Regions from separate parts of the Paenibacillus sp. FSL L8-0708 genome, predicted to be linked through region 1. Evidence: riboswitches for the same ligand, from Rfam matches in the RefSeq annotation. Region 1 holds a riboswitch; each other region holds the start of a gene.
The links. Region 1 has a riboswitch for cyclic di-AMP ahead of NYE58_RS03155 (hypothetical protein). Riboswitches for the same ligand answer to the same signal wherever they lie in the genome.
Positions count from the first base shown of each region.

Region 2: it holds a riboswitch for cyclic di-AMP, as region 1 does, so the genes downstream of both, NYE58_RS30725 (alpha/beta fold hydrolase) here and NYE58_RS03155 (hypothetical protein) in region 1, are expected to answer to the same signal.
Region 3: it holds a riboswitch for cyclic di-AMP, as region 1 does, so the genes downstream of both, NYE58_RS00190 (3D domain-containing protein) here and NYE58_RS03155 (hypothetical protein) in region 1, are expected to answer to the same signal.

Region 1 covers NZ_JBBPBC010000001.1:668,835-679,845, forward strand. The annotation lists gene NYE58_RS03145 (hypothetical protein) at 1-141, opposite strand, end outside; gene NYE58_RS03150 (hypothetical protein) at 156-698, opposite strand; cyclic di-AMP (ydaO/yuaA leader) riboswitch at 779-943, opposite strand; cyclic di-AMP (ydaO/yuaA leader) riboswitch at 1,363-1,552, shown strand; gene NYE58_RS03155 (hypothetical protein) at 1,804-2,220, shown strand; gene kdpF (K(+)-transporting ATPase subunit F) at 2,347-2,424, shown strand; gene kdpA (potassium-transporting ATPase subunit KdpA) at 2,437-4,113, shown strand; gene kdpB (potassium-transporting ATPase subunit KdpB) at 4,130-6,163, shown strand; gene kdpC (potassium-transporting ATPase subunit KdpC) at 6,240-6,827, shown strand; gene NYE58_RS03175 (histidine kinase) at 6,932-9,256, shown strand; gene NYE58_RS03180 (glutaredoxin family protein) at 9,356-9,595, opposite strand; gene ytxJ (bacillithiol system redox-active protein YtxJ) at 9,592-9,918, opposite strand; gene NYE58_RS03190 (SDR family NAD(P)-dependent oxidoreductase) at 10,147-10,869, shown strand; gene NYE58_RS03195 (ThuA domain-containing protein) at 10,919-11,011, shown strand, end outside.
Region 2 covers NZ_JBBPBC010000001.1:6,546,543-6,557,553, reverse strand. The annotation lists gene NYE58_RS30745 (alpha-glucuronidase family glycosyl hydrolase) at 1-1,559, shown strand, start outside; gene NYE58_RS30740 (Nif3-like dinuclear metal center hexameric protein) at 1,584-2,378, shown strand; gene NYE58_RS30735 (hypothetical protein) at 2,463-2,636, shown strand; partial or broken gene NYE58_RS30730 (glyoxalase) at 2,714-2,824, opposite strand; cyclic di-AMP (ydaO/yuaA leader) riboswitch at 3,071-3,257, shown strand; gene NYE58_RS30725 (alpha/beta fold hydrolase) at 3,345-4,172, shown strand; gene selD (selenide, water dikinase SelD) at 4,701-5,762, shown strand; gene mnmH (tRNA 2-selenouridine(34) synthase MnmH) at 5,821-6,858, shown strand; gene NYE58_RS30710 (cysteine desulfurase family protein) at 6,894-8,006, shown strand; gene NYE58_RS30705 (exosporium glycoprotein BclB-related protein) at 8,376-10,307, opposite strand; gene NYE58_RS30700 (LacI family DNA-binding transcriptional regulator) at 10,508-11,011, opposite strand, start outside.
Region 3 covers NZ_JBBPBC010000001.1:39,952-50,962, reverse strand. The annotation lists gene glmU (bifunctional UDP-N-acetylglucosamine diphosphorylase/glucosamine-1-phosphate N-acetyltransferase GlmU) at 1-994, opposite strand, end outside; gene spoVG (septation regulator SpoVG) at 1,267-1,554, opposite strand; gene purR (pur operon repressor) at 1,764-2,591, opposite strand; gene ispE (4-(cytidine 5'-diphospho)-2-C-methyl-D-erythritol kinase) at 2,667-3,521, opposite strand; gene NYE58_RS00215 (small, acid-soluble spore protein, alpha/beta type) at 3,662-3,838, opposite strand; gene veg (biofilm formation stimulator Veg) at 3,982-4,257, opposite strand; gene yabG (sporulation peptidase YabG) at 4,534-5,436, opposite strand; gene rsmA (16S rRNA (adenine(1518)-N(6)/adenine(1519)-N(6))-dimethyltransferase RsmA) at 5,601-6,485, opposite strand; gene rnmV (ribonuclease M5) at 6,482-7,033, opposite strand; gene NYE58_RS00190 (3D domain-containing protein) at 7,210-8,376, opposite strand; cyclic di-AMP (ydaO/yuaA leader) riboswitch at 8,661-8,890, opposite strand; gene NYE58_RS00185 (TatD family hydrolase) at 9,089-9,859, opposite strand; gene NYE58_RS00180 (HD domain-containing protein) at 9,911-11,011, opposite strand, start outside.

The DNA of each region.
Region 1 (11,011 bases):
AGCCCCCCAACTGCAGCCTCCCTTACAGGTGAGCTTCAGAATACCATAACGGCAGCCTTCAGCCCCTTCCATTCCATAGTGAATAGGCTCGGGTTCATCCAATACAAATACTTCAATGCGGGATAGTCTGCGCTGGTCCATAGTAGGGTTCCTCCTTAGATTTCCAAAAGCTTTAAGTCTACATGATGAGTGACACTAGCCCTTTCTACACAAGCGAGCATTTCCATTTTATTCTCACAGACTGCGGTATGCTCTAGCCATAGTCGGAACTTCTCTTTTCGTATAACAGATAGATGTAAGGGAAAGGTGCTGCGGGATCTCAAGACATACCAACCGGCGCTTACATCTTTCCAAGGCTCCTTGAAGGCTGTAAACCACGGGAGCTTTTGGTGCGATGACCAATCCTGCTGCTGCTGTTGTTCTCGAATTTTTTTATATATCTCATATACAATCTTAGAGTCTAAACAGTCTTTACAAGAAGAAGGTGTGCTGAACTGGCGAAGGGCTTGGATCTGGTTCTGGCCAAATGCATAGCCTACAATGTACCTGTGATTATGTTCTTCGAACCACAAGGCCCCGAAACAAACGTAATTTAGACTTATCGGCTCAAGCAGCCCTTGATGTATCCCTAAATAATAGTGCTTCAAAACATTCACCCCATCCAGCGTGCTATCACCTAATAAGCTCAGGTAACGCAAAAACCGCAGCAAGAGGAGGACCTCTGCTGCGGTTTTGGATTACAGGCAGATATACCTGGGCCAAAGCGTGGCGGATCAAGGGTCTCTCTCTTTACGCTTACGAGGTTAGCTGTCGGATTCGGACGGTGAGAGTCGCCCTACCTATTGAGACTTATGCAGTCTCCTTTGGATTCACCCCAAGTAGGCCAGGTGGCCTGATGGTTCCCCCGTTCCCTGCGAATGCAGGAACTCAGCGTTGATTGTTTTTCATGAATTAGATTCAACCCGAATCATACTCTTTTCAAGATTTTCTGTAAAAAACGGAAAATGTTCTTTTAGAGCAATTTTAACCATATCCTGCCGACTACGACTGAAAAACGAGGTAAATAGGTATTTATGGCGTGTTATCGCGCCTCTTTCTCGCTCAGCCTCAGCTTCTTGCGTTTCTACCTATAATGGGAATTTGCAGTATTTTCGCTCTAAAAAGGTGAATAAAATCACATGGGTTATAGATAGCGATTAAACGCTCCAAACTCGAGTAAACAAGAGATATAGAGAGATTAGATATCAAGTAAGCGCTATCTAATGGGAAAATAGTTTTTAATTTGCATTATTTTGGCATCATTCAGGTTTTACAAGTCTTCGTGCATAAGAGTATGATTACTCCTGTTTCAACGACAATCGAATATTTGATCCGCTTAATTTCCGGTAAGGAAAGCGGGGGAACCAACAATCGGCAGCCGATGTGAGAGTCGGAAGCAGATTATGGGGTGAATCCTGTAGAGGGTGTGAGTGAGCTCGCATCTATACAGGTAGGGCGACTCTCACCGCCCGAATCCGACAGCTAACCTCGTAAGCGTATGGAGAGAGGATGAGTGCAATGTGACCGCTAGCGAGCCACAGAGGAGATCCTTTGTGGCTTTTTGCTGTGCTCTTAGAAGCAAAGCATTTATGGAGGCCTCCCCTAAGAGGTCGCTAAATTCATCATTAGCGGTATTTGTAAGGCAGCGTCTAATGACGTGACACAACCGAGCTTTAGGTTGTGCCCGAAAATGACGATAGGTCAACATCCTTTCGGAGATTTTCGTTGCCTCCTTGTTGTAAATGAGCAGGAGGAGAAAAAAAGATGACGGATCAGAATGAATATGTGCTTGTATGTGCGCCTACAAAGGCGGGAGAACATTTCATTAAACTTCTGAAGTTCAGGGGTATTAAGATGGCGGGATTAACCAACAATGTGGCTGAGAAAGCTTTACTTGAGGAGCTCGGGATTGAGCAGGTTATTCTAGTGGATACCCGCCATCAGAGCACTTGGTTTCGCCCATCGTTCCCGGTAGGCAGGGTATATCTGTTTGAGAGCAGCTTTCCGCTTTGCTGCCGCTATATTCAGATGTGCCGTACCTGGACGACACAGCCGATTTTTGTGATTACAAGTTCAATAAATCCTAGATTGGTCTATAAAAGACTTGGTGCGAGCTATGTAATCTATTCCCATAGTGGTGATGCTGATTTTCTAATCGATAGATCACCTCATCAAGGATAATGGAAGGAGTGCGGAAGATATGATGGATCTGTATATGGTGGCTTCGTTAGCTGTAATTTACGGGTTATTTTATGGCTTTATGCGCTGGTGCGCAGGTGTAGTTGAGGATACGGGGAGGGATAAGCTGTGATTCTAGTAATCGCTGTTACCCTACTGTTGTTTTTATATCTGGTTTACGCGTTGATTCATCCTGAGAAATTTTAAGGAGGGGCATTCATGGGCATTTTGCAAATAGTCGTCGTAATTGTAATTCTCATCTTGCTGGTCAAGCCGATGGGAACGTATTTATATCATGTATTTTCTAACGAACCGAATCGTACGGATCGCTGGTTTGCAGGCACAGAGAAAGGTATTTATAAGCTGATCGGCCTGAAAAAACGGGACGGAATGTCCTGGAAGAAGTATGCACTCAGCTTTGTTTTAACTAATATCGTACTGGTTGCTTTCAGTTATATTTTTCTGAGATTACAGCGGGGATTGCCGCTGAACCCGAATGGAATTGCCGATATGGAACAGACGCTTTCATTCAATACGGTGATCAGCTTTATGACCAATACGAACCTGCAGCATTATAGCGGGGAGACGGGACTATCGTATTTTTCACAAATGGCAGTCATCACGATGATGATGTTCACGTCTGCAGCGAGCGGATTTTCTGTTGCGGTTGCTTTTGTCAGAGGGATTACAGGACAGAAATCAGTCGGGAACTTTTTCGAGGACTTCGTAAAAGCACATATTCGTGTATTCATTCCATTAGCTCTGCTAGTTTCATTGGTGCTGGTAGGATTGCATGTGCCACAAACGCTCAAGCCATCGCTTGAGGTCACTACACTCGAAGGGCAGACACAACAAATCGCTATCGGTCCAGTCGCTTCTTTGGAATCAATTAAACACTTAGGTACGAATGGTGGCGGCTTCTTCGGAGCCAATTCAGCGCATCCTTTCGAGAACCCTAATCCACTTACGAACGTGCTGGAGATTCTCTCTATGTGGATGCTGCCAGCCTCTCTGCCATATATGTACGGATTGTTCGCTAAGAACAAACGTCAGGGCTGGGTGATTTTCACAGCAATGATGACCTTGTTCGTACTACTGCTGGGATTGAATTATTATGCGGAAACCAAAGGCAATCCAGCTATCAATGCGCTGGGGATCGAGTCTTCGCAAGGTAGCATGGAAGGTAAAGAGGTACGTTTTGGTATCCCGCAATCTTCGTTGTTCACTTCGGTAACAACGGCAGCTACGACAGGTAGTGTTAACAATATGCATGATACGCTGACACCGCTGGGTGGCATTACCCCTCTGGCCCTAATGATGCTCAACAATGTCTTCGGGGGAAAAGGTGTCGGACTAATCAATATGCTGATGTATGCCATCATGGGTGTCTTCTTATGTGGACTAATGGTTGGCAGAACACCAGAGTTTCTCGGGCGAAAGATAGAAGCCAAGGAGATGAAGCTAATTGCGATTGCTATCCTTGTGCATCCGTTCATTATCCTTGTACCAACAGCAGGTGCGTTCTTAACGGACTTGGGCAACGGTTCCATCACGAATCCCGGATTCCATGGACTTAGCCAAGTGTTATATGAATATGTCTCTTCTGCCGCGAACAATGGTTCAGGATTTGAAGGGCTTGCGGACAACACCACCTTTTGGAATGTTACAACCGGGATCGTAATGCTGCTTGGCCGTTATGTCTCTATAATCGCGATGCTGGCAGTTGCAGGCTCACTGATCCAGAAGAAGCCAGTTCCTGAGACGATTGGCACATTCCGCACAGACAATGGTCTGTTCACCGGAATTCTGATTGGTACAGTAGTAATTATCGGTGCGCTGACGTTTCTGCCGGTCATTGTGCTCGGCCCGATTGCAGAATATTTGACCTTACGGTAGGAAGAGGGAGAACAAGATGAGTACTGTAAAAAGAAAAAAGCTGCTGACGGGACCCATACTCCTAAGCGCTATAAAGGATAGCTTTATTAAGCTTAACCCGGTGACGTTAATCAAAAATCCGGTCATGTTCGTAGTCGAAATCGGTACGATTATTGTATTGCTTATGGTACTGGCCCCCGGATATTTTAATGCAGAGAAATCGGTAGGCTTCAATATCACAGTGTTGTTCATTCTGCTATTCACAGTGCTGTTTGCCAACTTCGCTGAAGCGCTGGCTGAAGGCCGCGGGAAAGCCCAGGCGGATTCACTCAAGAAAACGAAACAGGATATCACAGCTAACAAACTCGTTGGAGGGTCTGTGAAGACCGTTTCTTCTTCCGAGCTTCGTAAAGGAGATATTGTCATCGTCAGTCAGGGAGAACTTATCCCTGGCGATGGTGAAGTAATTGAAGGGCTGGCCTCCGTAGATGAATCTGCAATAACAGGTGAATCTGCACCTGTTATTAAGGAAGCCGGCGGAGATTTTGGCTCAGTCACAGGCGGCACCCGGGTAGTCAGTGATGAGATTAAAGTCAAAATTACCAGTGACCCCGGTGAGTCATTCCTGGATCGGATGATCTCCCTCGTTGAAGGGGCGAAACGTCAAAAGACACCCAATGAAATTGCACTAAATACACTCTTGATCAGTCTGACGTTGATTTTCCTGATTGTAGTAGTGACCTTGCGGCCAATTGCGACTTATCTGGGCGTTGATCTAGATATTCCTGTTATGATCGCCTTGCTGGTCTGTCTGATCCCGACCACAATCGGGGGTCTGCTCTCCGCTATCGGGATAGCAGGGATGGACCGCGTCACACAGTTTAATGTCCTTGCTATGTCAGGGAAGGCCGTTGAAGCTGCCGGCGACATTAATACAATGATTCTAGATAAGACCGGTACGATTACTTTCGGAAACCGGATGGCGAGTGATTTTGTGCCAGTTGGAGATGAAACGGAAGCTGAGCTTACGGCTTGGGCAGCTATTAGTTCGCTAAAGGATGAGACTCCGGAAGGACGTTCTGTTATTGAGCTGGCTAAGAAGCTGGAACGCAGCTATGACAGCAAACTTGCTGAAGGCGGAGAGTTCGTAGAGTTTAAGGCTGAGACCCGGATGAGTGGTATAGATCTGCGTGATGGACGATCTGTTCGTAAAGGGGCAGTCGATTCCGTGAAGAAATGGGTACAGTCGAAGGGCGGAGTCATTCCCGCGAACCTCGACAGTAATTCCGATGCTATCGCTCGGATGGGGGGGACCCCGCTTGCTGTTGCGGTAGACAACCGGATTTATGGACTTATTTACTTAAAGGATACAGTTAAGCCAGGCATGAAAGAGCGGTTTGATGAGCTGCGAAAAATGGGAATCAAGACTATCATGTGTACAGGGGACAATCCGCTGACCGCAGCTACTATTGCCCGTGAAGCAGGGGTAGATGATTTTATTGCAGAGAGTACACCTGAGGATAAAATAGCGGTTATCCGCCGTGAGCAGAACGAAGGCAAGCTGGTGGCAATGACTGGTGATGGTACGAATGACGCACCTGCCCTTGCCCAAGCTGATGTGGGCTTAGCGATGAACAGTGGGACTACAGCCGCTAAGGAAGCAGCAAACATGGTTGATCTGGACTCCGATCCCTCGAAGATCATTGAGGTTGTAGCTATTGGTAAACAGCTACTGATGACGCGGGGCGCGTTGACAACGTTCAGTATTGCGAATGATATCGCTAAATACTTCGCAATTATTCCGGCAATGTTCATGCTCGCCATTCCTGAAATGGAAGCCCTGAATGTCATGGGATTGGGTTCACCTAGCTCGGCAATTATATCTGCATTAATATTTAATGCGATTATTATTCCGCTGCTGATCCCATTGGCTATGAAAGGTGTCTCGTATAAAGCGATGAGTTCTACGAAGCTGCTGGGACGTAATATTTTTATCTATGGTTTAGGTGGAGTAGTCGTTCCTTTTGCGGGCATCAAGCTTATTGATTTGCTCGTAAGTGTATGGATTTAACAACGGATTGACTAATCATTGAAAGGGTGAGAGCATCGTGAATAACAGAAAATCGATTGCGGACGCTGAAGAACAGTTGTCATCATCGAAGGGTGCTAATTTCTTTATTATATTACGGCTATGTCTAGTGTTTATTGTTCTTTGCGGAGTGATTTATCCTCTGACTACTACAGCGATTGCTCAAGTTCTGATGCCATCGCAAGCGAACGGCAGTCAGCTGAAGAATGACGCTGGAGTAGTTGTGGGCTCAGAACTCATCGGGCAAAGCTTTACGGACCCGGCATTATTCCATGGCCGTGTATCCAGCATTGATTATAAAGCGGAAGCCTCAGGCTCCAATAACTACGGCCCATCCAACCCGGATATGCTGCAGCGGACGAAGGATTCCATCACACAGTGGCAGCTTGATAATCCGGATGTGCCTGTAAACAAGCTGCCGGTTGATTTAGTAACCAACTCGGGTTCAGGTCTTGATCCGCATATCACTCCTGCGTCGGCAATTGTGCAGATTCCCCGGATCAGTAATTTGACTGGGATTCCAGCCGCGCAGCTGGAAGAGCTAGTGAATAAGCAGACCGAAGGTCGCGATCTAGGGCTGTTTGGTGAAAAGCGGGTAAATGTTCTGAAGCTGAACATGGAGCTGCAGAAATTAACGAACAAATAAATATAGCTAATATCCCTGCCCGATTGTTCAAACTGGGTCAGGGATATCTTGCTTTCTGGCATAGAAGAGTGAATGGATGAACGGGTTATTAAGGAGTGGTCTTGATGGGAACATATCGGAGGAAGACGCCGGAGGAACTGCTGCTCTCTATTTATGAGCTGCATCGTGGACGTCTGAAGATCTATATAGGTCCGGTCAGTGGATCAGGCAAGACCTATCAGATGCTGCGTGAGGGTCAGGCGCTGAAAGCTCAGGGCATCGATGTTGTAATCTGTGCGGTTTCAACCAACCAAAGTCCAGAAACAAGGGATCAGCTGGGTGACTTGGAACGGATTCCAAGTATTCATTGGTTTCAGAAGGAGATCGAGAAGAAGGATCTGGACGTGGAGGCCATTGTGGCGCGTAATCCAGAGGTTGTACTGACCGATGGATTGGCTCATCATAATCGCGAGGGTGCGGAGAGATCGACTAGGCTGGAGGATATCAAATATTTATTGGGCTGTGGAATTAGTGTCATCACAACTGTAAACGTATACGAGCTGGAAGGCGCAGCAGATCTTGCGCGGAAGTGGACGGGGATTGAGGTGGAATATTCCTTGCCTGCGGAAGTGCTCACCCTTGCAGATGATATCGTTCTAATTGATGTGACTCCGGAAAAGATACTTCAACGTTTGTCCGAAGGACATTTGGGCAAGAAGCAGCGGACTTCGCTTTTTAACAAAGGGAATCTAAGCAAGCTGCGGGAGCTGGCGCTGAGAATGGTTGCGGAGGATGTTAATGGTTCGCTGGAGAAGCATCGGGAGGAGCAAGGATTGCTGGGGGCTTCGGGGATTGCCGAAAAAGTGTTGGTGTCCGCACAGTATTATTGGAATGGCTCGATTCATATCCGCCGTGGGCAGCAAATCGCTAAACGGTTAAACGGAGATCTGGCGGTGGTATCCTTCTGGAAGCAGGGCCTGACGCCCTCTAAGGAAGCAGCAACCTTCAAGCGATCCCTATGGAAGCTGACTGAGAAGATTGGGGCCTCGATGGAGGAGATTTCTTTTCGCTCGAAGAGGGAGATTCCGGGACTTCTAGTGAAATACGCCATCCAGCATAATATTACCCGTATCGTTATGGGTCACTCTAAGCAAACGGCGTGGCAGGAGCTGTGGAAGGGTTCGATTGCTAACTCATTGTTAAAGCAAATCCGCGGAGTAGATGTGTTTTTCGTGGCTGATCGTGCTGAGCGTGAGGGAGAACGTGTTCTTCCTACCCGGCAGAGCCGAAATGAGCGGAAAGCTGATGCCTATCACAGATTAAGCACTCAGGAAGTAAAGGATAAAATCGATGCGATTCGTGGGGGCACATTTAAAGTGTACATTGGTGCTGCTCCCGGGGTGGGCAAGACTTATAAGATGCTGCGAGAAGGAAATGATCTCTTAAAGAGAGGGATCGATGTTGTTATTGGACTACTAGAAACGCATGGACGTAAAGAAACCCTTGAACAGATCGTTGATCTGGAGATCCTTCCGCGACTGAGCATTGACTATCGGGGGACTGTCCTTGAGGAAATGGATACGGCAGCTATTATTAAGCGTAATCCGGAGGTCGTACTGGTAGATGAACTGGCACATACCAATATGCCGGGCAGCAAGCATAAGAAGCGGTATATGGATGTTATGGAGTTATTGGATGCGGGGATCTCTGTAATCTCCACAGTGAATGTTCAGCATTTAGAAAGCTTGAATGATGCAGTAGAACAAATTACCGGAGTTAGAGTTAGAGAGACTTTCCCGGACAGCATTCTGCAACGGGCCGACGAAGTTGAACTTATCGATGTATCCCCCAAAACACTGCAAGAGCGGATGAAGGATGGAAAAATATATGCGATGACCAAAGTGGATCAGGCGCTGGGTGCTTTTTTCAAAATCGGCAATCTAATCGCCCTCCGTGAACTGGCGCTGCGGGAAATTGCTGATGATGTGGATGAACGTCTGGAGGCCTGGGAACGTGTCGGGTCGCTGCGGGGACCTTGGCGGCGGCAGGAAGTGATCTATGTGTGCATCACCTTAGGAGATCATGCGGAACGTCTGATTCGGCGCGGTTTTCGGATTGCCTATCGTCTAAAAGCTTGCTGGTATGTTACGTACGTACAGGAATATAAGCAGAGCGGGCCTTCTTACGATAAACGAATTAATGATTTGAAAGAATTGACGGAACGACTGGGTGGAACGTTTAAGATGATTCCTAACGTGCTCCCGGCACGAGTGTCTTCCTTGCTGCTTGAAAGGTCTCAAGCCTTACAGAGCACACAGATTATTATCGGCCAGTCCCAACGCTCATGGGTGCGCAAATGGCTACGCGGGGATGTCACTAAACAGATTTTGCGTTCGGCCAGAAATGTAGATGTACTGGTCGTGGCAAATCTTATGCGTGAGGAACCCTAAGCTTTAGAACAATGAAAAAAAGGGATTCCTTGCCGAGTGGCTGCTGGAATCCCCTTTTTTGTAAGCATATATCAAGTGCTAAATAATTAAACGAATGAATTACTGAGCAGCTTCGAGAAGTGCTTTCAGCTCGGGAAGATTGAATCCTTTGGTGGCGTGATCCCCTGCTACAGTAACAGGAACACCCATGAAACCAAGCTTTTCGACTTCCTCTTGATAGACGGTGCTAGTCATAACATCTCTTACTTCAAAAGGGATACCTTGCTCCGTAAGATATTGTTTGACCAGATTACAGTCGCTGCAGCCTGCTGTTGAATAAACAATCACTTGCTGGCTCATTGGTTCACAGCCTCTTTGATAGCATCTCTTGTGATCTTCCAGTGGGAAGTGTTCCAGCGGACCTCATTATCCTCAAGCAGGAAGAGCTGTGGAGATTCATGCTTAATCCCGAAATCCTCGGCAATTTGATTGGAAACTGGACGATCCTCGATGACTAGAACTACTGCTGCTGCAGTATCCGCATCCTTTAGATAAGCCTGGAATTCTTCATTAGCTTTGGCGCTAATCGGGCAGGTAGTGCTGTGTTTGAACAGCAGCTTCTTGCCAGGTTTAGCCACATACTGCTCAAGATCTTCCAATGTATGAAGTTGTTGAATAGACATAGATATCACCCTCCTGGGATCGTTATTTTACTAACCATTGTGTTGTTAACAACCTGTAATCATGATTGTAACATATATTAAATTTAAAACAAAAAGGATTCTGGAGCAGCTAATCCAAGAATGACTAAACCCTCATTTTAGCGCGTTGAAAAAAAGAGGACGGCATGCTAAGGTGAAAGGAAGACAACTTGCTTCAATAATCCTTACTAGGTAGGAGTGTTGATAAGAATGAACAGAGTCGCATGTGTGACTGGAGCTGATCGGGGTCTCGGATTGTCTCTTGTGCACTCTCTTTTAGAGAAACAGTTCTCAGTATTTGCTGGACAATACATGAGAGATACAGATGAATTGAAAGCGCTTAAAGAGGAGTATCCGGAACAGCTGGAACTTATTCCACTCGATATTGGTAGTAAGGACAGTGTAAAGCAGGCAGCAAGGGCTATCGCCAGCAGAACTGTGCATGTTGATATTCTTATTAATAATGCCGGAATTATTCATTCCGCAGATGATGCTACGATGCTGGTGGATATGGATGATGAGGGCATGGCGGAGATTTATAATGTGAATACACTAGGCGCGTTGAGAGTCAGCAATGCACTTATGGGACTTTTATTGCAAAGTAAGGATAAATTGATTGTTAATATTTCTTCGGAAGCGGGCAGCATTGGCAGAAATAAACGTATTAACATGTACGGCTACTGCATGTCTAAGGCGGCTCTCAATATGCAATCCTCCCTGATGCACAATCATCTAAAGACGCTTGGGGGTCAAGTGATGGTGTTTCACCCCGGCTGGATGAAGACTTATATGCATGGCGAAAAAAATGAGCAAGCCGATATTTCACCCGATGTGTCTGCAGACCAGATTATAAGTCAGGTTATGGAGTATAAAAAGTATCTAGGGGATGAGCCGGCCTATCTTGACGTGGATGGAAATACATGGCCTTGGTAGATGGGCTTCCCGTAATCAAAAAAACTACACGAAGAAAGGCGATGATAGGATGTCTACACTAAAAGCACTGGCACTCGGAAGTTATTCGGAGGTTAAATATCACCCATTTGCGGGAGTAGACCGGGAGATTGAGCAGATCCTT
Region 2 (11,011 bases), 5.9 Mb from region 1:
GCTATGCTGGACGGTCCTTTTTTTACGAGTCCAATCAATTTCTTAACGATACAAAGCGGCTGCGTGATTATGCCAGATTGATGTCCTCTGTGGGGATCAACGCGATTTCGATTAACAATGTGAATGTTCATGAGCTTGAATCTCTATTTATAACGGAGCAATATTTGCCTGATATCGCGTTAATTGCAGGAATATTCCGCGTATACGGAATTAAGCTATTCCTCAGTGCTAACTTCGCCAGCCCGATACAGATCGGAGCATTGGAGACAGCTGATCCACTGGACCCAGCGGTGCGGCAATGGTGGAAAGATAAGGCGGGTGAGGTTTATCGAGTGATCCCTGATTTTGGCGGGTTTGTGGTCAAAGCAGATTCAGAAAATCGACCAGGGCCATTCACTTACGGGCGTGACCATGCCGATGGCGCTAATATGCTGGGAGAAGCACTGGAGCCGTTTGGCGGAATCGTGATTTGGCGTTGTTTCGTATATAACTGCAAGCAGGATTGGCGTGACCGTAAGACAGATCGGGCCAGAGCAGCGTATGATCATTTCAAACCATTGGATGGCCGATTTAATGATAATGTAGTGCTGCAAATCAAGAATGGACCGATGGATTTTCAAGTCAGAGAACCGGTATCTCCGCTGTTTGGCGCACTGGAACATACCAATCATCTGATGGAGTTTCAGATTGCTCAAGAATATACAGGGCAGCAGCGGCATCTCTGTTATCTCGTTCCACAGTGGAAAGAAGTCCTTGATTTCAATACTTATGCCAAAGGGCAAACTACACTTGTGAAACATATTGTGGACGGATCGGTGTGGGGAAATAAATATAATGGTGTGGCTGCTGTAACTAATGTTGGGGATGACATGAACTGGACGGGGCATGGGTTAGCTCAAGCCAATCTGTATGGATATGGGAGATTAATTTGGAATCCGGAGCTGACGGCAAAAGAAATAGCTGAGGAATGGATTCGCCTTACCTTTGGCACTGATGAAGGTCTAGTGGCTGCTATTCGCGGGATGTTAATGGACTCATGGAGGATTTACGAATTTTACACAGCTCCATTAGGTGTGGGCTGGATGGTTAATCCGGATCATCATTATGGGCCGAATGTGGATGGATATGAATACGCCAAGTGGGGAACGTACCATTATGCGGATCATAAGGGCATTGGTGTGGATCGTTCAGTCAAATCGGGAACGGGGTATAGCGGACAGTATATAGGTCTTAATGCATCAAATTATGAGAATCTAGCGTCTTGTCCAGAAGAGCTGCTGCTGTTCTTCCATCATGTTCCATACACGCATGTTCTGCAATCGGGACAAACGGTTATACAACATATCTACGATACTCATTTCGAGGGGGCAGAGCAGGCTGCACAGCTTCTAGCAACATGGGAATCACTTGAAGGCAGCATGGATAGTGGATTGTATGTGCAAGTGAAGCAACGTCTTGAAGAGCAAGCAGAGCATGCGCAGGAATGGAGAGATCGGATCAATACGTATTTTTACCGCAAGAGCGGAATTGAGGATCTTAAAGGCAGAAAGATTTATTAGATTTTGAACCGAGGGATGATGATAGTGAGCCTCACGATTAGAGCGATTTTGAAAGATTTAATGGGAACTGTGGAACAGGTAGAAGGGACTGTGGATATTCTGAACCCAGGGGAACCGGAAACTGAAGTCACAGGGATTATTACGGCCTTTTCTTCCACACAAAATATTGTGGAGCAAGCAATAGCGTTAGGAGCCAATTTGCTGATCACGCATGAAGGTGTATTTTATAGCCATCATGCGGCGAACGAGTGGTTAGAAGGTGATCCGGTTTATCATGCGAAAAAAAGTCTGATCGAACATTCCCCAATAGCTATTTTTCGTTATCATGATTATTGGCATCGGCAAGAGCCGGATGGGATTATGATGGGTTTGCTGCGAGAGCTGGATTGGTCAGACTATGTGGAAGAGCAGCAAGCGGCTGCTACGATTCTCACTATTCCTGCTATGACTGTAATGGAAGCTGCTCAGTATATTAAAAGTAAGCTAGGCATCTCTTATGTACGCGCTGCTGGTGACCTGTCTCTGTCCTGCAAACGTGTAGGGATATTAGTAGGTTACAGAGGAGGCGGGATGATGGCTATTCCGCTTTTTAATGATCACAATCTTGATTTAATTATCGCTGGAGAGGGACCAGAGTGGGAGACTCCGGAATATGTGCGGGATGCAGGGCACCAAGGAAAATCTAAAGCGCTCATCATGTTAGGTCATGCGGAGAGTGAAGCGCCGGGGATGAAATATTTAGCTGAAATCTTAGCAGACAAATATCCCATGCTTCCTACCCGGTTCATTGCTGAACAACCCATCTATCAGATGGTTTAATCTGGGGAAATTAAGAGTACGGAATAAATAAACATATTATGGAGAAAATGAAGGGAAACAGGTCACTGAGAAAGGAGTGTTTCAATGGAAATTCCTTTGGAGGCTGATGAAGTATTAAGTCGGATCAAAAAGCTGCAAAGCGACGGAAGCTCAATCAGTAAAAAACAAGTAAAGCAAAGCGACCCAGAGCTTATGAGAAGTGCGCTGTTCTTTTTTCCAAGCTGGGAGCATGCATTGAAAAACGCCGATCTTTTGTAGCCATAGTATTGTAAAAGGAAGCTAAGTGGACAGGGGGAGATCTCTGATTCTGCTTAGCTTTTTTCTTTTTTATGAAATCATTCGTGCTGTTCATGTGAAATAATATTAACAAGCTTGCCAAACGGATCGGGGACATAGAAACGACGAACACCCCAAGGTACAGAAACTGGCCCAATATTGGTATTGAAGATTGTCGTTTCTTATTAAATAGGAAAGTACTGGTGAATCACCCCCTTTTTCGCTTGCTTCAGAGCTGTTTTTCTAAAGAAAACGAGTAAACAAGAGCAAAAGAAAGAGAAAATGAAGAGTATGCTTAATATGAAATGAAAAGCATTGCTTTCAACATTATTTTGACCAGAGCCCTCCTTTACAAGAAAACCTTACAAGAGTATGATTCATCTCAGAACTGAGAATTATCTTAAATTTACAATTACATAAGCAATCCGCTTAATTTCCGTTTCTGGAAAGCGGGGGAACCAACAACTGGCAGCCGATGTGAGAGTCGGCACTGGTTATGGGGTGAATCCTGTTCCGGGTGCATAATATGCATCCCTGCAGGTAGGGCAACTCTCACTGCCCGAATCCGACAGCTAACCTCGTAAGCGTATGGAGAGAGGATGAATGGCGTGTTTAGTGATGAATAGCCACAGAGAATCCCTCTGTGGTTTTTTGCTGCGTTTTTAAGCAGATATAGTCGTAGAATTTATTATGAAAGAGGTGTTACCTTTGCCTATCGCTAAACTGAACGGAACTTCGCTCTATTATGAAATCAATGGAACTGGCACTCCGGTTGTGTTTATCCATGGACATGGATTAACACACAGTATGTTCAAACCACAGCTGGAGTATTTTTCCGATAAATATAAAGTGATTTTGTGCGATTTACGGGGGAATGGCAAGTCTGGTAAACTGCTGGAGGCCCCACATGAGATTATTGAGACGCAATGTCTGGATCTGATTATGCTGTTGAATGACCTAGGTATCCGTGAAGCAGTTTTTGTAGGAATCGCCTATGGTGGCTTAGTCGTTCAGCATATTGCCAAACAATATCCTGAGCGTGTAAAAGCAATTGTGGTCGCGGATAGCTTTTGTAGGACTCACGGATCAACAATAGTAGGGAAAATACAAACTATGGCAGCATATTGCAGTTTACTAATGTATTATCTCCCAAGCGAGCTGGTGTTGCCTTCGATTCGGATGATGTACCGAGAGCGCTGGAGTCTGGCCTACAATGAGATTAGAAGAGGACTGCTGGACAAACGCCCCCGGGAGCTATATCGGCAAAGGCTGGCTACGAGCCATGTTGATTACACCAGATGTTTAAAGGCTTTTAAACGTCCCGCTTTGTGTATTGTAGGGGACTTTAATGAATTTGGAGTGAATTGTATGAAGGAAATGGTGTCTCAGCTGCCGCAGGCGCAGTTGGCGATTATTCCGAACGCATTAGATCCAAGTAATCTGTGCCAACCGGAGCAATTCAATGCGATTCTTCAACGTTTCTTAGAGAAGCAGCAGGGCAGTCAGCAGATTAGCTGATCTATTGGGAGACCTTCACAAGCGAAGCGTTTAAGTGAGAAAAAAGACGTCCAATAGCCAGGGAGCACGAGCTGGCTATTGGACGTCCTTTTGGGTTGAAATTTAGGGGAATTCTCCCTAAAATGAAGGAGATTATGGCTCCTAGAAAGTGGATTAGGGAAATCCTCCCTAATAATAGGATGTTTTTAGGAAGGATTTCAAGGATTTCCCTAATATAATGGACATCCAACTAAAGGCTGGCTTATCAGTAGTAAAATCTACGAATGAGCCAGCCTTTGGTTATTTTACTAACCGATGGATGTTGAACATTTACAAGCATATTGTACCTAGAACGCCACTTAATGTCCCACCCTACCACAGCATCAAATATAGCTCACCCGACGTGGGAAAGAACGGTAGACCTAAGTAGTGATAGTAAGTGTATAGAGGAAGGCGTAACAAGCAGCACATCTGCTACTCTTGCTTTTTGTACAATGCGATCTACTCGTGTAAGATTAAGATAATTCATACTAAAGGAGCTGAGTCATGATGTCTCAAGCTGAAACTATAAAACTGACTTCATTATCTTCAAAAGGGGGCTGCGGCTGCAAAATCGGTCCCGCCGATCTCATGCAGGTTATTCGCAGTCTGCCACCAACTGTTCCTAACCCGGATCTACTAGTAGGTCTTGATACTAGTGATGATGCAGGGGTGTATCGTTTAAGTGATGAATTAGCGTTAGTGCAAACTGTTGATTTTTTCACGCCGATCGTGGATGATCCCTATTCATTTGGTCAAATTGCAGCAGCCAATGCATTAAGCGATATATATGCGATGGGTGGAAAGCCGCTTACGGTGCTTAATATTGTGGCTTTTCCTATTTCTGTTTTAGATAAAAGCGTTCTTGGTGACATTTTGCGCGGTGCAGCGGATAAAGTACAGGAAGCAGGAGCTACTCTTGTGGGCGGACATTCCATCGACGATAAAGAGCCCAAATTCGGATTGGCCGTTACGGGCCTTGTGCATCCTGACAAAGTAAGAACGAATGCGGGCGCCAAGGTGGGAGACAAGCTGATTCTAACGAAGCCTATCGGTGTGGGGATCTTAACAACTTCCATTAAAAAGGATCAGCTATCTCCTGAAGAAACCACACGCCTTACGACAGTAATGTCTACTTTGAATAAAAAAGCGGCTGAAATCATGGAGCCTTATGATGTACATGCTTGTACAGATGTTACCGGATTTGGGCTACTGGGACATGCCTCGGAAATGGCTAAAGGGAGCGGCACGGGCCTGATCATTCGTCAAGACGATGTACCGATGCTGCCAAGAGTAAGAGAGCTTGCGGAACAGGGATTTGTTCCAGGAGGCACTAAGAATAACTTTGCCCATCTGGAAGGCAGCATTCTTTATCCGGAAGAGATGGACCAACTAAGCCGCTATATTCTATGTGACGCTGTGACTTCTGGCGGATTGCTGATCTCTGTGGCCCCCGAACAAAGCGAAGATTTGCTAAAAGAGTTAGTAGATGCAGGGGTAGAAGCGGCATTGATCGGAGAGGTAACGGAAGAGCATCCGGGTCAGATTACGGTTATAGCTGCTGTGGAATAACTGTTGTATATCAGCTTAGAGCAAATTATGAAGGTTAGCCACCAGAGGAGAGAGCATATTGTTTCAGGACATTACACTGGAAGAACTTAGAGTGTTAAAAAACAAGAAGCAGATCACCATTATTGATGTTAGATCTCCTTCTGAATATAAAGATGCAACGCTGCCGGATAGTTTGAATATTCCCTTTTTTGATGATCAGGAACGGGCTGAAGTAGGGACGTTGTATAAACAGACAAGTGTGCAGGCCGCGAAAGAACGTGGTTTGGAGATTGCTGCGGCAAAACTGCCTTCTTTTGTCAAAGAATTTGCAGCGATTCAAGGAGACAAAGCAGTATTCTGCTGGAGGGGAGGTATGCGCAGCCGTACAACTGCGACCGTACTCTCTTTAATGGATATTCATGCTTACCGGCTGATAGGCGGCTATAAGGCTTATCGTAAATGGGTGCTCGACGAATTGGAGTCCTATGAATGTAAGGCGAAGTCTTATGTGATTCACGGAAATACAGGCACAGGTAAAACCAATCTGTTACACCGCCTGAAAGCGCAAGGCTACCCCGTTCTGGATTTGGAAGGGATGGCAGGTCATCGTGGTTCTATTTTTGGTGAGATTGGCCTTCGTGCGAACAATCAAAAAACGTTCGATAGTCTTCTTTTAGAGGAGTTAATTAAGATCGGGGATTCTCCTTATGTACTATTTGAAGCGGAGAGCAAAAAGATTGGTAAGGTAGTAATGCCCCCATTTATGGCCGAGCAAAAAGAGAGCGGAACACAGATCTGGATTGAGATGCCTTTGCAAGCCAGAGTGCAGCAAATCCTTGAGGATTACCGGCCAGAAGAGTACAAGGAGCAGTGTATTTCTGCATTTCGGAGTATTAAATCCCGAATTCATATCCCTGTTGCAGCAGAAATCGAACGATGCTTGCAGGCGGATTTATTCGGCGAAGCTGTGGCGCTGCTGCTAGAATATTACTATGATCCTAGATACGATTATACGTCCACTCAGTATGAAGGCATTGAGAGAGTTACTTTTAAAGTGAATAATCTGGATGAAGCTGAGACTGCTGTGCGTTCTTTTTTAAAACATCAAGAAGTATAAGTTTCGCGTTATGGTTAAAGGGGGCTTTACTTAATATGATCTATTTAGATTACAACGCTACAACACCAGTAGATAAGGAAGTAGCAGAGGTTATGATCCCTTATCTTTACGGTCATTTTGGGAATCCCTCAAGCAGTCATTCTTTGGGGCGGGAAGCTAAACTCGGAATAGAGCAGGCAAGAACACAGGTGGCTGATTTCCTGAATTGTGCGCCGGGTGAGGTGCTTTTTACCAGTGGGGGTAGTGAGTCTAATAATACTGTCATTAAAGGAGTAGCCCAAACGTATCGCCATAAAGGTAATCACATTATCCTGTCTGCTATTGAGCATCCAGCTGTAATTAAACCTTGTCAGTACCTGGAGCAGATGGGATACAACCTGACTTATGTACCTGTTGACTCTTATGGAATGGTGCAGGTTGACGATGTGAAAAAGCAGCTCACGGACCAAACCATTCTGGTCTCCATCATGCACTCTAATAACGAAACGGGCACGATCCAGCCGATCAAGGAAATAGCTGAGGTCTGCCACCAACGGGGCATTCTTATTCATACAGATGCTTCACAATCTGCGGGAAAAGTAGACCTCGATGTAGCGGATTTGGGAGTGGATTTTCTAACGCTTGCAGGCCATAAATTATATGCGCCCAAAGGCATTGGAGCATTGTACATTCGGGACGGCATTCACATTGAGCCTTTGATACACGGTGCGGGCCATGAACGGGGGCGAAGAGCGGGGACAGAAAATACACCCTACATTATTGGCTTAGGAAAAGCCTGTGAGCTTGCTGCTGACTCTGATTCTAGAAAAAGAGTTAAGCAAGTTACGGAGTATTTCTATGGAAGACTGCAGGAGTCTTTTGGCGAAAAAATTCATTTGAATGGTCATAAACACAAGCGCTTGCCTAACACCCTTAACGTTAGTTTTCTTGGAGCAGTGGGTCATGAAATTATCGATTCCCTGGAAGCTGTGGCGGCTTCAACGGGCTCGGCGTGCCATTCCGGTGAAACGTTGATTTCGCCTGTTTTAAAGGCTATGCATGTGTCGGAGAATATTGGACGGGGAGCGGTTCGTTTTAGTGTGGGACGATATACGACTACAGCGGAAATCGATGAGGTCATCGATAAGCTGAAGGTGTATTTGTTATGAGGTTCGTTTTTGCAAACAGTGACAAAGTGTGAATTCTAGTGAACGCACTATGATTCTCAGTGAACGGATTATGGCTCCCAGTGAACGGACTCGCTATCGGACTCAGGCGCTCTTATTTGCAATATTTTCCTATTTTTGAGTTGCTATAGGACTCCATAGGCGTTATTAGTACAAAATAGACACTACTGAGCATCATTTCTGCCCAATAGCGCCTCTCAGGTCCGATAATCTCTCTAAACAGTGATAAATTAACGAATAGCGGCATCTGAGTCCGAAAGATCAAGAGTTGAATGCGCATATTACAAAAAAAGCATCTGCCACCTCCTTCAAAAGGAATCGCAGATGCCTTTTTTAACTTTTTTTTAGTGATTATACAATCGTAAAGCCAGCACTTGCATAACCAGTGACTGTATTTACAAGGGTAAGACCTGTAGCGGTGGCTGAGAATACCATAAGCAAACGTGTCTGTGGTGTTACAGTAAAATTGATACCATTCGTAATTCCGTTGACAAAAGTTCCAAGATTAATAGTACCGGTGATAGGTGGAAGTGGGACTGTTGCGCCTGGAATAGGAGTAAATGTGTTATTTGGTGTGGCAGATTGGTACAATTGCGCTGTTACATTTATCGTAGTACCAAGCAGCGATAAAGCTATGGTATTACTGAAGTAAGCGGCAATGGAAGTTATTACTCCTGCTCGAGGAGTTGAGAATGCAAAATTGATAAGCGGTCCAAGGAGAGTACCTGTCAAATCAATATTACCGCCAACAAGCGAAATACCTGTGGCTGAACTTCCGAAGCCTACAAGGCTTGTTGTTCCAACCAAACCACCTAAAACCGTGGTCATAATAATAGGTCCTCCGGATGCCAGCGGAATAATTGCACCGTTACCGGTTGCACCAGTGACTCCGGTAATGCCAGTAGCTCCGACCGCGCCGGGATCACCTGTGGCCCCCGTTACACCGGTAGCTCCGGCAACGCCGACCGCCCCCGGATCACCCGTCACGCCCGTTGCCCCCGTAGCTCCGGCAACGCCGACCGCCCCCGGATCACCCGTCGCCCCTGTGGCACCCGTAGCTCCGGCAACGCCGACCGCCCCCGGATCACCCGTCGCCCCTGTGGCACCCGTAGCTCCGGCAACGCCGGCCGCCCCCGGATCACCCGTCACGCCCGTTGCCCCCGTAGCTCCGGCAACGCCGACCGCCCCCGGATCACCCGTCGCGCCCGTTGTACCGGCAGGGCCTGCCAAGCCGGCAGCACCCGTCGAGCCCGTCGCTCCAGTTGCTCCTACGCCTGGACCCGCTGGTCCTTGCGCCCCTGTTGGTCCTTGAATCCCTTGCACACCCTGTGGTCCTTGAGGTCCCATCGCACCACCAGCGATTAACAAGTAATCTGGTGAACTTCCAGGTATTCCAGTAGGTCCAGAAACAGTAGCAATATAGGTGCTGCCATTGAAGGTTACTACTTGACCTGCTGGATAAGTAGGACTTTGTGCAGGATTAAAGATTACAATTCCTTGCAGCCCTACCCCTTGCGGGCCCTGAGGTCCTTGAAGTCCAGGCGTTCCTTGAGGGCCTTGTGGTCCTTGCGGTCCTTGGGGGCCTGTGGAGCCACCAGCAATTAATAAATAGTCTGGTGAACTTCCAGGTGTTCCCGTTGGTCCAGCAACAATAGCAATATAGGTACTGCCATTAAAGGTTACTACTTGACCTGCTGGATAGGTAGGGCTTAATGCAGGATTAAAAGCAACAATTCCTTGCAACCCTGCCCCTGTGGTTCCCTTTGCGCCCGGAATCCCTTGCGCTCCTTGCGGACCCTGGGGTCCCTGTGGCCCTTGAGGTCCAGTCACACCTTTAATAGGTAATCCAATTGCTTGTGTAATAGAAGCTTGAATATGTCTGATCTGAATAATCAGCTGATCTTTACAATTAGAGTCAATCTTCGTGGCGAGAATAAAAGATAATAACTCTGCTAACAGCAGTTGAAGATTAGTGCCCACGCTTACGACAGAGAAGGGACTGACTTCGGTCGATACAATGGTTATCTCTACTACAGAAAGTAGCTCAGTTCTAAAAGGGCTGCATAACTTAGAGGTATGCAAGAATTCCAATAGTTCTCTTAACACTCTTTGCAGATTGGCAATATGAAGTGTTGTGGGATTCGTAAGTACGGGGGGCACCACTGCAGAGAGATCAGTGACTATTTTTAATAGTACGTTACACTCCCTCTTTCTAATAGGACTGCTGATCCTTCCATGCTTGTTTAGGATAGCATCCCCTTTAAATGGTCTGTAATCAGGCATATTTCTATATCTCCTCCTTGAACTTCTCCTGTTCATTCCTTTAAAAAATGGGAACCTGCCCAATCAGCATATTCTGAGAAGCGGAAGTGGTTACAAAAATTGCCCTAAAAGTCGTTATTTCTGAAAGTCGTTATTAATGAAGTAATACAAAAAAGGCAGGCCACCGCTAATTACGGTAGTCTACCTTTTTAATAGATACGTTAAGTAGTCTCTCCTTTAATGAGAGTTACGTCTACAGTAGTGTTGTTGATTAGCTCTCCGTCAGCACTTTCGATCATTTGCAGGAGAGTATTGGTCAGCATGACCCCGATCCGATCACTAGGTTGCATAATGGTAGTCAATTTAGGACTCTGAAGCATGCGGGTAAAGCTGTGGTAATCATAACCGATGATTTTCAGTTGCTCGGGCACTCGAATGCCTTGCTGTTCAGCATAAATGTATAAAGCATAAGCCACAATATCATTACTGCAAAATACTCCATCATATTCTCGAAGTTGGGCCGGAGAGATATTTTCGGTGACAAAGGACCAAAAATAATCAAAGGTAAGCTTGTTGTGCGCGCCTTCGATAATATCGTAAGTTACACCATGTTTCATACTTGTGATGACAAAAGCATCCCGACGACGATTCGCTAGAATATCCAGATCTAGCGGGCCGGAGATATGTAGCAGCCGTTTACAGCCCAGCTGTATCAAATGTTCGGT
Region 3 (11,011 bases), 630 kb from region 1:
GCAAATAGGCAAAAGGCCCAACGGTTGTCCGTGCGCCAACTTGAGCTTGATTCAATACGGACTGCTTAATCGTTGCATCATCCATAATCTGACAGTCTTCGATTTCACTAGCCGGTCCGATCACACAATTGTCCCCGATTACAGTCTTCCCTTTCAGGATAGTTCCTGGATAAAGCGTAGTATCTGATCCGATAACTACATCTGCTCCGATATAAGTCGAGGCTGGATCAATGATGGTCACACCGCCTAGCATGTGTTTACGATTAATACGTTGACGCATAAAGGCTTCCGCTTCGGACAAAGCTAAACGATCATTAACGCCGATAGACTCAGCTGCGTCATGGGTCTGATATCCTAGTACGGTATCCCCTTGTGAACGAAGAATCCCAATCACATCAGTCAAATAATACTCCTGCTGGTTATTACTGTTCGTTACCTTCTCGAGTGCAGCAAATAATTTAGCATTATCAAAACAATAAGTGCCTGTATTGATTTCTTGAACCGCATCTTCTTCAGTAGTGCAATCCTTCTGCTCTACAATCTTCAGAACGCCGCCATCTTCACCACGAATAATTCTTCCGTAGCCTGTAGGTTTTTCCATAACAGCTGTCAATACGGTTGCAGCCGCATTACGCTGTTCATGAAGCGCCATTAGTCCTTCCAGGGTCTCCGTGGTTACGAGTGGTGTGTCTCCACAAATAACTATAGTTGTTCCTTCTTCGCCAGCAAGTAAATCCTTTGCTTGTTTGACAGCATGGCCAGTGCCGAGCTGAGTTTCCTGCAGAACGTATTCCGCTCCTTCACCTACATAGGCCTTAACTTTCTCTGCGCCATGCCCAACAACAACAACGGTGCGCTGGCATCCGGTCGCTTTTACTGTATCAAGCACGTGCCCTACCATCGGCTTACCGCAAACGGGGTGCAGCACCTTATATAATTTAGATTTCATTCGCTTGCCTTGACCTGCGGCAAGTACTACAGCCATTCTTTTCAAGAATGCCAACCTCCTACTCTTGAACTCACTACTGAATATATCTCATTCCGGGCAAAAAGAAAAGAGAACCATGAAGTCATGGTTCTCTTTTCTATAAACCCCAAGTTAGAAAAGCATTTATCGCTGCCTTTCGAAGATGTCGTCAAATCCTTCACCAGCAATAGCTTTTCTTGCAAGATCAGGCTGCTAATTCATGAAGTGTATGTCGGTGTGATCTTATCAAAAACGGCGGATCCTACGCCACCCAAAAGGTAGCAGTCTTCCGAGGAAGCCTAAGCTCCCTCTTCAATAACTTCTTCTTCTTCCGTAGCGGCGCGATCGTACTCGGCCAGAACCGCGGATTGAATCTTCTCGCGTGTTCCCGAAGAGATCGGGTGCGCGATATCGCGGAATTCGCCGTCCGGTGTACGCTTGCTGGGCATTGCAACAAACATCCCATTATTGCCATCGATGACGCGAATGTCATGAACAACAAACTCGTTATCGATGGTAATGGATGCGATTGCTTTCATTCTCCCCTCAGAGTTAACGCGGCGGAGTCTGACATCCGTAATTTGCATGTGTGTGTTCACCACCTTTTTCCATCAGAGACTTGGTGTATAATTCCACACAGCAAAGCGAATTCCTTCTTTTTGATTCCATAAAATACCTAAAAAAGAAATATATTTTTTGGGATATGTTGTTTTCGACATACATCGAGTAGTTTTCTTAATATTCCTTACGTTTTCGACAATTTCCACGCTTTTTGAAAATGTAAGAGAATGGCTAATCAAGAGGAAAAGTAGTTGCCCGGATGCGCCGAAATTCTCCGCTCTTTCGAGTCTACTTCACTTAGTTTTACCAAGGACACGTAATCGTGCAACAGACGCTCTTCCGTCTCTACAGCGCCTGATTCCACTAAAACGCCTACCCCAGCAACCTCGGCATTAAATTCACCGAGCAGATCGACCATACCACGTACAGTCCCTCCCGCCTTCATGAAGTCATCTACGATAAGTACTCGCGATTTCTCCTTGAGTGCACGTCTGGAGAGAGACATTGTGTGTATGCTTTTATGAGATCCTGATACGTAGTTAATACTTACTGCTGATCCCTCTGTAACCTGATGGTCACGTCGCACAAGCACTACCGGCAAGCCTAGCTGCGCTGCTGTTGCATAGGCTAGTGGAATGCCTTTCGTTTCAACGGTCATCACCACATCGATTTCCGATCCGTAAAAGGCCGTTGCGATGATCTTACCCGCCTGTTCCATCAAAGACGGCAACCCAAGTAGATCCGACATATACAAATAACCGCCAGGCAATATCCGGTCAGTCTGCTCTAGCTGCACACATAAGCGCTGCACAAAGGTAAGCGCCATATCTTTAGGCATAACCGGGATATAACGTACTCCACCCGCTGCACCAGCTAAAGTCTGCAGCTCTCCGATGCCTTCACCTTCAAATACTTCTTTTATGATTGCCAAATCTTCACTGATGGAGGATTTAGCCGCTCCATAGCGATCGGCAAATATAGACAGCGGCAGTAGTTCATGCGGCCGCTCAAGTAAAAACTGAGTCATGTCTACCAAACGTTGGCTTCTTTTTAATTTCTTCACGGAATGCTCCTCGCCAAAACCGAATATTTTAGAAAAATATATCACTTTTGTACGGGTTTACACAAGAGAAGCAGACTAATTCAGTGATCTCACTGCGTAGACTTCCTTGCAGAACCCTCGCAGCCCGTTGTAAATCCTTGCTACTTTAGACTGCTTGGACACTAATCCGAATACGGTAGGTCCACTGCCTGACATCAGTACGCCATCTGCTCCAAGCTTTATCATCGCTTCCTTAAGCTGCTGAACTTCTGGATGCAGCTTTAGGGTAACATCTTCAAGCACGTTGCCCAGATGGTTGCACACGCCCCCAAAGTCTCCAGCTTCTATCGCTTGCTGCATCTTTCGAGCAGAAGGATGAACCGCTATATTATTGCTCCGAACGCGTCCATACACTTCTGCAGTCGATACATTGATCGGTGGTTTCGCCAACACAACCCAGCATTGTGGCGGGTTATTGATTGGTGTCAGCTTTTCGCCTCGTCCTGTAGCCAAGGCTGTGCCGCCTGTGACGCAGAAAGGTACATCAGAACCCAGCTCAGCGCCAAGCTCCTGTAGCTCCTGCGCAGGAATACCCAGACGCCACAGACGGTTTAGACCGCGTAGCGTAGCTGCGGCATCACTGCTGCCGCCAGCCAGGCCAGCCGCAACCGGAATTCTTTTATCCAGATGGATATGTACCCCACTCTTCACGTTATAACGGTCTTTAATAAGCCTTGCCGCCTGGAAAGCTAAATTTTTCTCGTCCAGGGGAATATAACCAGCCTGACTTGATATTATAATAGTATCCCTTGGCAGCTCAGACAGCTCTAAGCGGTCTGCTAAATCTACCATGGTCATAATCATTTCCACCTCATGAAAACCGTCAGCACGTTTGTGCAGCACATCCAGCATCAAATTAATTTTAGCTGGTGCCTTTTCATACATTTTCAAGGCGTTCACCCACCTTCAGCTTTTCCCGTAAAAACAACTTAACATATTATATGAGAAACTTCTAATGAAGTCCAATAATAAAAGGGTGTCGCCATTTAGACGCACCCTTTTTCAGTAATATTCAATTTATAGCCTAAAATTTAAGATTTCCGCGCAGCCTGTTCAGCAAGCTGTATCGCTTTTTTCACCATGTTGCCAGCGTCTTGAGTTGTAATTCCACCCCAGCCCTCACGTTCCACGGTTTCATAAAAACCCAGCTCCTTGGCTAACTCTGTCTTCAGTTCCTCCGACATCATGCCTCGTTTTCTGCGGCTCATTACGGAATTCCTCCCTTATGAAAATAAATGATTAACCCGTTGCCCAATTAGTATGCTTGCTTAGCTCACGGATCATGCACCAAATATTTGTCCCAAAAAACGCAAACAAAAAACAGCCTCCAAGGGAGACTGTTCGTGAAACATTAAGCTTTAATATACATAATCCGCATCTGCCCATCGTCTTCACAAACTGTGATTTCCACAGATTCAGTAAGTATATCGGCATAGCTATAGGAGACTCGCTTAAAAGTTTGCTGCTCCTGATCCAGTTTGACAATAAATACAGAAGGGTACGTTTCTTCCAGGACACCTGTGCGTTCAACGGTTTTACGACGACCTCCGTTTGCACGCAATGTGATCTTATGACCGACGTGAGCTTCAAGACTGCGTTTGATTTCCAACAGCGCGTTATTAGCCATTACCTGACGACCACCTCTTTTCTTGTCCATTATACAACTTTTTCAGGACAATGTCAAAGCAAATAAATAATTAATTATAGTTGATGCATATTTCGTTGTCAACGGAATTTTTTTGCGAGAAATCAGCGCCGGACTAATATCCTTGTTATCTGTAATATAGGCATTACAAAGAAAAAAAGAAAGGGTTAAGCTCAGCGCTCACCCTTTCTTTCGGATATTCTATTCAGCCCATTCAAATTACCTATATTCCTGACACCATAGACCTATCTCTGCCGCTTAAATGGCTGATGGTGTCACTTTTAGCGCCGACAGATTCTGCAGTCGCGGCATTCCGATGCGGAAGCTGCCACGGGTCTCAACACCACCAATACCCTGATTTCCGCTGATGGTATTATTCAGAACATCGCTAAGATTTACAGTATCCCTGATGGAAGTAAAGGATGATTTTGCTGCTACATACACGGGATCCAGAGCATGGATCAAAATTCGACCAGGTGAACTGGCAAAATTAGCTCCAGCTCCAAGTAATGCCTCGAAATGAGATTGACAAGCACCGGCAACAATAGTCAACGCATCAAAATTCCGCTCATACTCCCTAGCTACCCTAATAGCAGCTATAAAGTTTTGCGAATTTTTATAGCTATTCAGACTATACAGATCGTAAGTATGCTGTTGCTTCAGTACCCCATCATGACCAGTGATCACTACAATATCTGGGCGTACACGGGGCAACAGCCGGTATAACGTATCAGCCATTGCAGATTCATGAACATGATGCCCTTCAGCGGGAATCCGCAGCTGCTCGTATAAGCTAAGGCTCTTATTCAAATATGCCGGATCGCCATCCAGATGCAGTACTTTACCTGGCACTTCAAAATAAGGAGCTTCCTTGGACGGTGGAGCCCATGTCCCCTCTGTTAGGGTTCCCCCGCTCCGCTGACTTTGCTCCTGACGGTCCTTCCGCAGCTGTGTCAGTGATTCCTTCGCTTTGATCTGTGCTTGCTGTCCCCGTTCCGTTATTCGGGTAGGAGGCACTTGAACCAGGTCATCCAGAGGAGAATCCGCCAACAGGCGGAAATCTGTGCCTTTAATGACGGCTCTATCCTGCACAATATTATCTACACGAAATGTTAAATCACCGCCATAAGATTTGCGAACGACCAAGTCTCCTAAATTCATTACAACCACCACCTCTACCCCATCGTATGGGCAAAGGCCTCAGTTGGTTCATAACTCAACATATTTTTAAAATATAAGAATGTATAATGCTCCACCAGAATAACATCCTTATATTTCTACGAGAAACGGTTGTCGTCCTTAAGACAACAACCGTTTCCTATTGCTTATTCAATTCCAGCGGCTAGCAAAACACCGCTTAAGCGGGCGTATTCTTCAAGACTGAGTGTTTCTCCGCGACGGGTCGGTTCAATACCCGCTTCTGCGAGTAAAGCCTCCAGCTGCTCACGTCCTTGTTCAGGGAAGTAGCGAGCCTTCAGATTGTTAGCAATCGTCTTGCGGCGCTGTGTGAAAGAAGCGTGAACCACTTCAAAGAAATGCTTCTCACTCTCCACCTTTACCGGAGGATGCTCTCTAACCTTCAGACGAATAACAGCAGACTCCACATTAGGTTGAGGGATGAATACCGTACGTGGCACGATACAGACGAGCTCAGGCTCGCTGTAGTACTGCACGGCAATGCTAAGACTTCCGTATTCCTTTCCACCTGGAGATGCAGCCATACGCTCCGCAACCTCCTTCTGAATCATTACAACGATGTTATCAAGGGGAAGCTTCTCTTCGAGCAGCTTCATCAGAATCGGAGTAGTCACATAATAAGGCAGGTTAGCAACCACACTGACCTTGTTCACAGTGGTGAAATCTTCCTTGAACATTTCCTGCAAGTTCACATTGAGGACATCATCGTTACGAACCTTAACATGGGGATAGGGGGAAAGTACGTCTTTTAATATTGGAATCAGTCTACGGTCAATCTCTACGGCAGTTACAGCACCCGCTGTTAGTGCCAGACGCTCCGTCAGCGCTCCAATTCCCGGCCCGATCTCCAGCGCCCCAGAATCGCTATCTAGTCCAGCAGCGTCTACAATCTTGTCCAAAATATTTTGATCAATCAAAAAATTTTGTCCCAGGCTTTTCTTGAACTTGAATCCATAACGTTGAATAATCTCTTTGGTCCGTTTTGGAGTCGAAATTTCCTCTCTACCACTCATGAAGTAATGCCTCCCTGATCAATTTGGGCGAGAGCCCCGGCAAATTCCTCCCGCGTAATCCCAAACATCGCCAGCCGCTTGTACAGCTGTTTGCCGTTACAATATCCGATTCCAAGCAAATTACCAAGCGCCATACGTCTTTCAGCAGCCCGAGGGTGTACAAGCATTCCAGCGGCCATAAGATCATCAATACCAATCAAAGCAGGTGCTCCTTCAAAAGAGGTATGTACATTACGCAGCGCATGACGAATCGCCTCTGGCGATGCATTCTCTACACCGATATCCCCTTTTCGAGTTGCGTCCTTCTCTGGAATAAAAGCATGCTTGCAGCCCGGCACCTTCGCTGAAACGATTTTACGAATTCGCTCCCCAGCATGGTCCGGGTCCGTAAGAATAATAACCCCTCTACGTTCCATAGCAAGCGCGATCTTAGCAATTACAGTCCGGTTTACAGCAGAGCCGCCTGTCTCAATGGTATCCGCTTCTACAGCACGCTTAATGGCTACGGTATCGCTTTTGCCTTCAACGACGATTAATTCCTTAATCATATTTCTTGACTCCTTCCAAAAAAAGCAAAAAGAAGAGGATTCGCTCCTCTTCTTTTGGTTAAAGAATGTATAAGTGATGAGCGGTTGCTCTGCGATCAACGAAATGATCATCCAGCGTTCCTTAACGGTTATCATCACTATAGCTTATCAAAGGATTTTTTGCAAAAGCTTCAGTTCTAGTTAAGCTCAGGTTTCACAGGTCCAATCACATAAACGGTACGTGATTTACGGCCGAAATTACGAGCATGGCTCAGGGAATCATAATAGACATCCACTTTATTGCCTTTAATGGCACCGCCAGTATCCTCTGCACGGCGGAATCCAAGCCCATCGATATAAACCCACCAGCCAATAGGAATTACATTCGGATCTACTGCAATTGTACGACCTTCCGTTACGCGTGTTCCGGAGGCAGTTTTAGTACCTATCCCTGGCTCTTCTGACGAATAAGCTGTCATGGAGACGTTCTTAATCATCTTCTTGTACTCAAAGTCTACGCCAGCCTTGCTTGTGACGTTCTTAGTCTTAGCGCTAACTTTAGTCGTTTTGGAGGTAGTGCTTGATTTGGAAGTTGTTGTAGCTTTAGCAACTACAGTAGGCTTAGGAAGTGCTTTAGTACCAACGGCAATGATCTTATCTTTTGTTACCGTTTGTACTTCCTTGCCGATCATGCGCATAGAGGCCAGTTCTCCGTCTTGATAGATCTTTTCAATATGCTGAACCATGACGCCTGGTTTGCCTGCCTGTGCCACTCTAACTGTTCCCACAGTAAGGGAGGGATCTGCTGTCTTAATAACACGGAAAGGTAAGTTAGTTGTTCGCTGTACCGTTTGCTTGTTGATACGAACGATCTTAATCTCCATGTCAGCAGAGATGGTGGTGTCTAACGAAGGAAAAATCTTATCATAGCCTTCTAGGTTGATACCCAGTTTGTCAATCGCTTGACCGATAGTGTCTTCGGTCGTATATAACGTTTTTGTTGCTCCGTCCGCAGTAAGGCTAAATTTCTGCGCACGATTGATAACGACACGGTCACCGTCTTTTATTTCATCACTCAGACCTAAAGATAATTCATCATGCGGCTGCAGCGAAATTTGCTCTTTCTCCAACACATCACCAAGAAGTGCTTCTCGCGTTTCAAGTGTCTGTGTTTGCCCGTCTATTACTAAAACTAATTGTTTATTACTTTGACCGTGTACGTACAGCAGAATTAACAGCGCGATTGCGATTGAAATCACACCTGCAAGTAAAAGTACGCGAGTATTTACTTGCTCCCACCGTAATGCGAAAGACCTGCTGGATGACTGCGAATCATGGGATACCTCTGGTTGGAATAAGCCCATTCTCTCCATCCTCCTTACATAGCCTCGTCGTCAATTTGTATATCATGAGGACTGAATTTCTTTGACGAAACTATTTGAGATTGTCACAGGATACGCACGTATTAACTTAGCGTCTCCTGCTCATGGATCGCCTGCTCGGCACAGCTACTCCCACACCTGTTATATAACAGTATGCGGGCAACATTCAGTTTATTCAAAATAAAGAAGCCTAAAAAGAGTTCTCTTGAGGACTCTTTCGTGGCTTCTCCGATGTCAGAATACGCGGGAATGTTTGTGCACGAGGTTGCCTCTCTTACTTGCGCTTACGGGGTTAGCTGTCGGGTTCGGACGAAAGAGAGACGCCCTATTTCAGGTCACCCGCTCACGGCGGTTGCCCTTAAATTCACCCCAAAGACCACGTGAAGAAATCAAATATTGTTCTGCGGCAATTCCTAGTCGTATTCAAGATACAGGCATGCGGCAGTTCAATATTGGTTCCCCCGTTCTCCATACGGAGACTCAGCGAGACGATCCATGAATCAATGGCTGTCACAATAACAACAGCTCACATCACTGAAAAGATGATATCCTGTTTTGATGCATGTTGTAAAGGACGATTCAACCACGTTTACGCAAATATATGGTTAAAATATTGTAATAATCAGCCGTTTTTATATTAAAAAAGTTTAATATATCGGCCATTCTCTATTTTTCACCCGTTTTACTCCTGTTTTCAGACAATCCCAAATCGTTCCAGTGCGTTCGCATACGTAATTTTAGCCAATTCTTCCCATGTTAACCCTTTAATTTCAGCCGCAGCCTCTGCTACTAACTTCACATGAGCACTCTCATTTCGCTTGCCTCGGAAGGGGTGTGGAGTCAAATATGGAGCGTCTGTTTCGATCAATAATCTGTCCAATGGCGTCTGTGCAAGCACCTCTTTAGGCACTCTGGCATTTTTGAACGTGATCGGTCCTCCAAATGACAAATGAAATCCTAGATCTAGACACATTTTTGCGGTTTCCCAGCTGCCTGAGAAAGAATGCATTACGCCACCAATTTCATTTGCTTTTTCCTCCCGTAAAATCCGTACGACATCTTCATGGGCATCACGGTCATGTATACAGATTGGCATTTTTAGTTCACGGGCTAGTCCAATTTGTTTGCGGAAGACCTCCTGCTGCACATCCTTGGGAGAGGTATCCCAATAATAATCCAACCCAATCTCTCCGATGGCCACCACTTTCTCATGGCTGCAAAGAGAGGCGATCCAATCGAGGTCCCCCTCTTTCATATCAATCGCATCCTGTGGATGCCAGCCCACCGCTGCATAAATATAATCATAAGATTCAGCCAGCTTCATCGTTGAAGGGATCGTTTCCCGATTAAATCCAATATTGATCATCTTGCTAACTCCGGCCTCTACTGCACGAGCTATAACTTCCTCGCGATCCTCGTCGAATTGAGGCGCATCTAAATGTGTATGTGTGTCGAACAGATACATTTTAAAGCTCACTCCTTGTTGTTTTTATCAATAGTTCCATAAATATTTGTATTATTTTGCAAAAATCTCTGCTACAGAAGAGGGCAACCGTGTAAGGGCTTTTTTCAGCTTATCCTGTGGGAAATATAGGTGATATCTGCCACGATGAATCCCGCTTATTGAGCGTACAATATCCGATACCTCTGAAATTTCCCGCAATTGCTCATTGCGATCAAGCAGTAAAATTTGATTATTGTCGAAGGCTGCTCCTGGACGGAACACATCATAAGGCAAATCTGTCGGATAATCAATCTCTAAGTCATATTCTGGGTTAAGTCCCGCTCCCGCAAAACTGCTGCGGATTTCCGTAATCATATCTGTATCCAAATTCTCGATCTCTACATATTTATACAGTTTACGATGAATAAAACGGGTACACAAGTCGCTTAATAACTCATCTTCTTCAAGGGTCCATTGCATAAAGGCAGTCTGTACCAGTGCCTCATCAAGCATTAAATATTGCTTCACTGTTACTTCTCCTCGAAAGAGATCTTCCAGCGGAGCGATCATAAAGCGAAATTTGTACTCCTCTTGGAACAATTCTTTAGCTCTACGGAAGATTTGACGCAAAATAATTTCAGAGCTGCGCGTCACCGGATGAAAATATACCTGCCAGTACATTTGATAACGCGACATTAAATAATCTTCAATGGCATGCATACCTGATTCTTTTACTACAATCCGCCCATTATAAGGACGAAGCATTCTCAAAATCCGATCAATATCGATGGTTCCATAGTTTACACCTGTATAGTACGCATCACGCAGCAAATAATCCATACGATCAGCATCCAGCGGACTGGAAACCAAATTGACAACAATTTCATGCTCATATGTCTTAGAGATAACTGAGGCTACTTTACGAGGAAAATCTTCCTCCACATCACGCAATATTTCGGTGATCTCCGTGTCCTCCAAAATAATTCGGCAGGTCCAATCCTCATGGTCCATTTCAAAAGCTTCTTCTATAGAATGTGAAAATGGACCATGCCCTAAATCATGCAGCAAAGCCGCACACAAAGTAAGCAAACTTTCTTCAGGAATCCAATCCTTATACCCGCTGCGCTCAAATTGCGAAATGATTCGGCGTGTAATTTCATATACTCCTAAAGA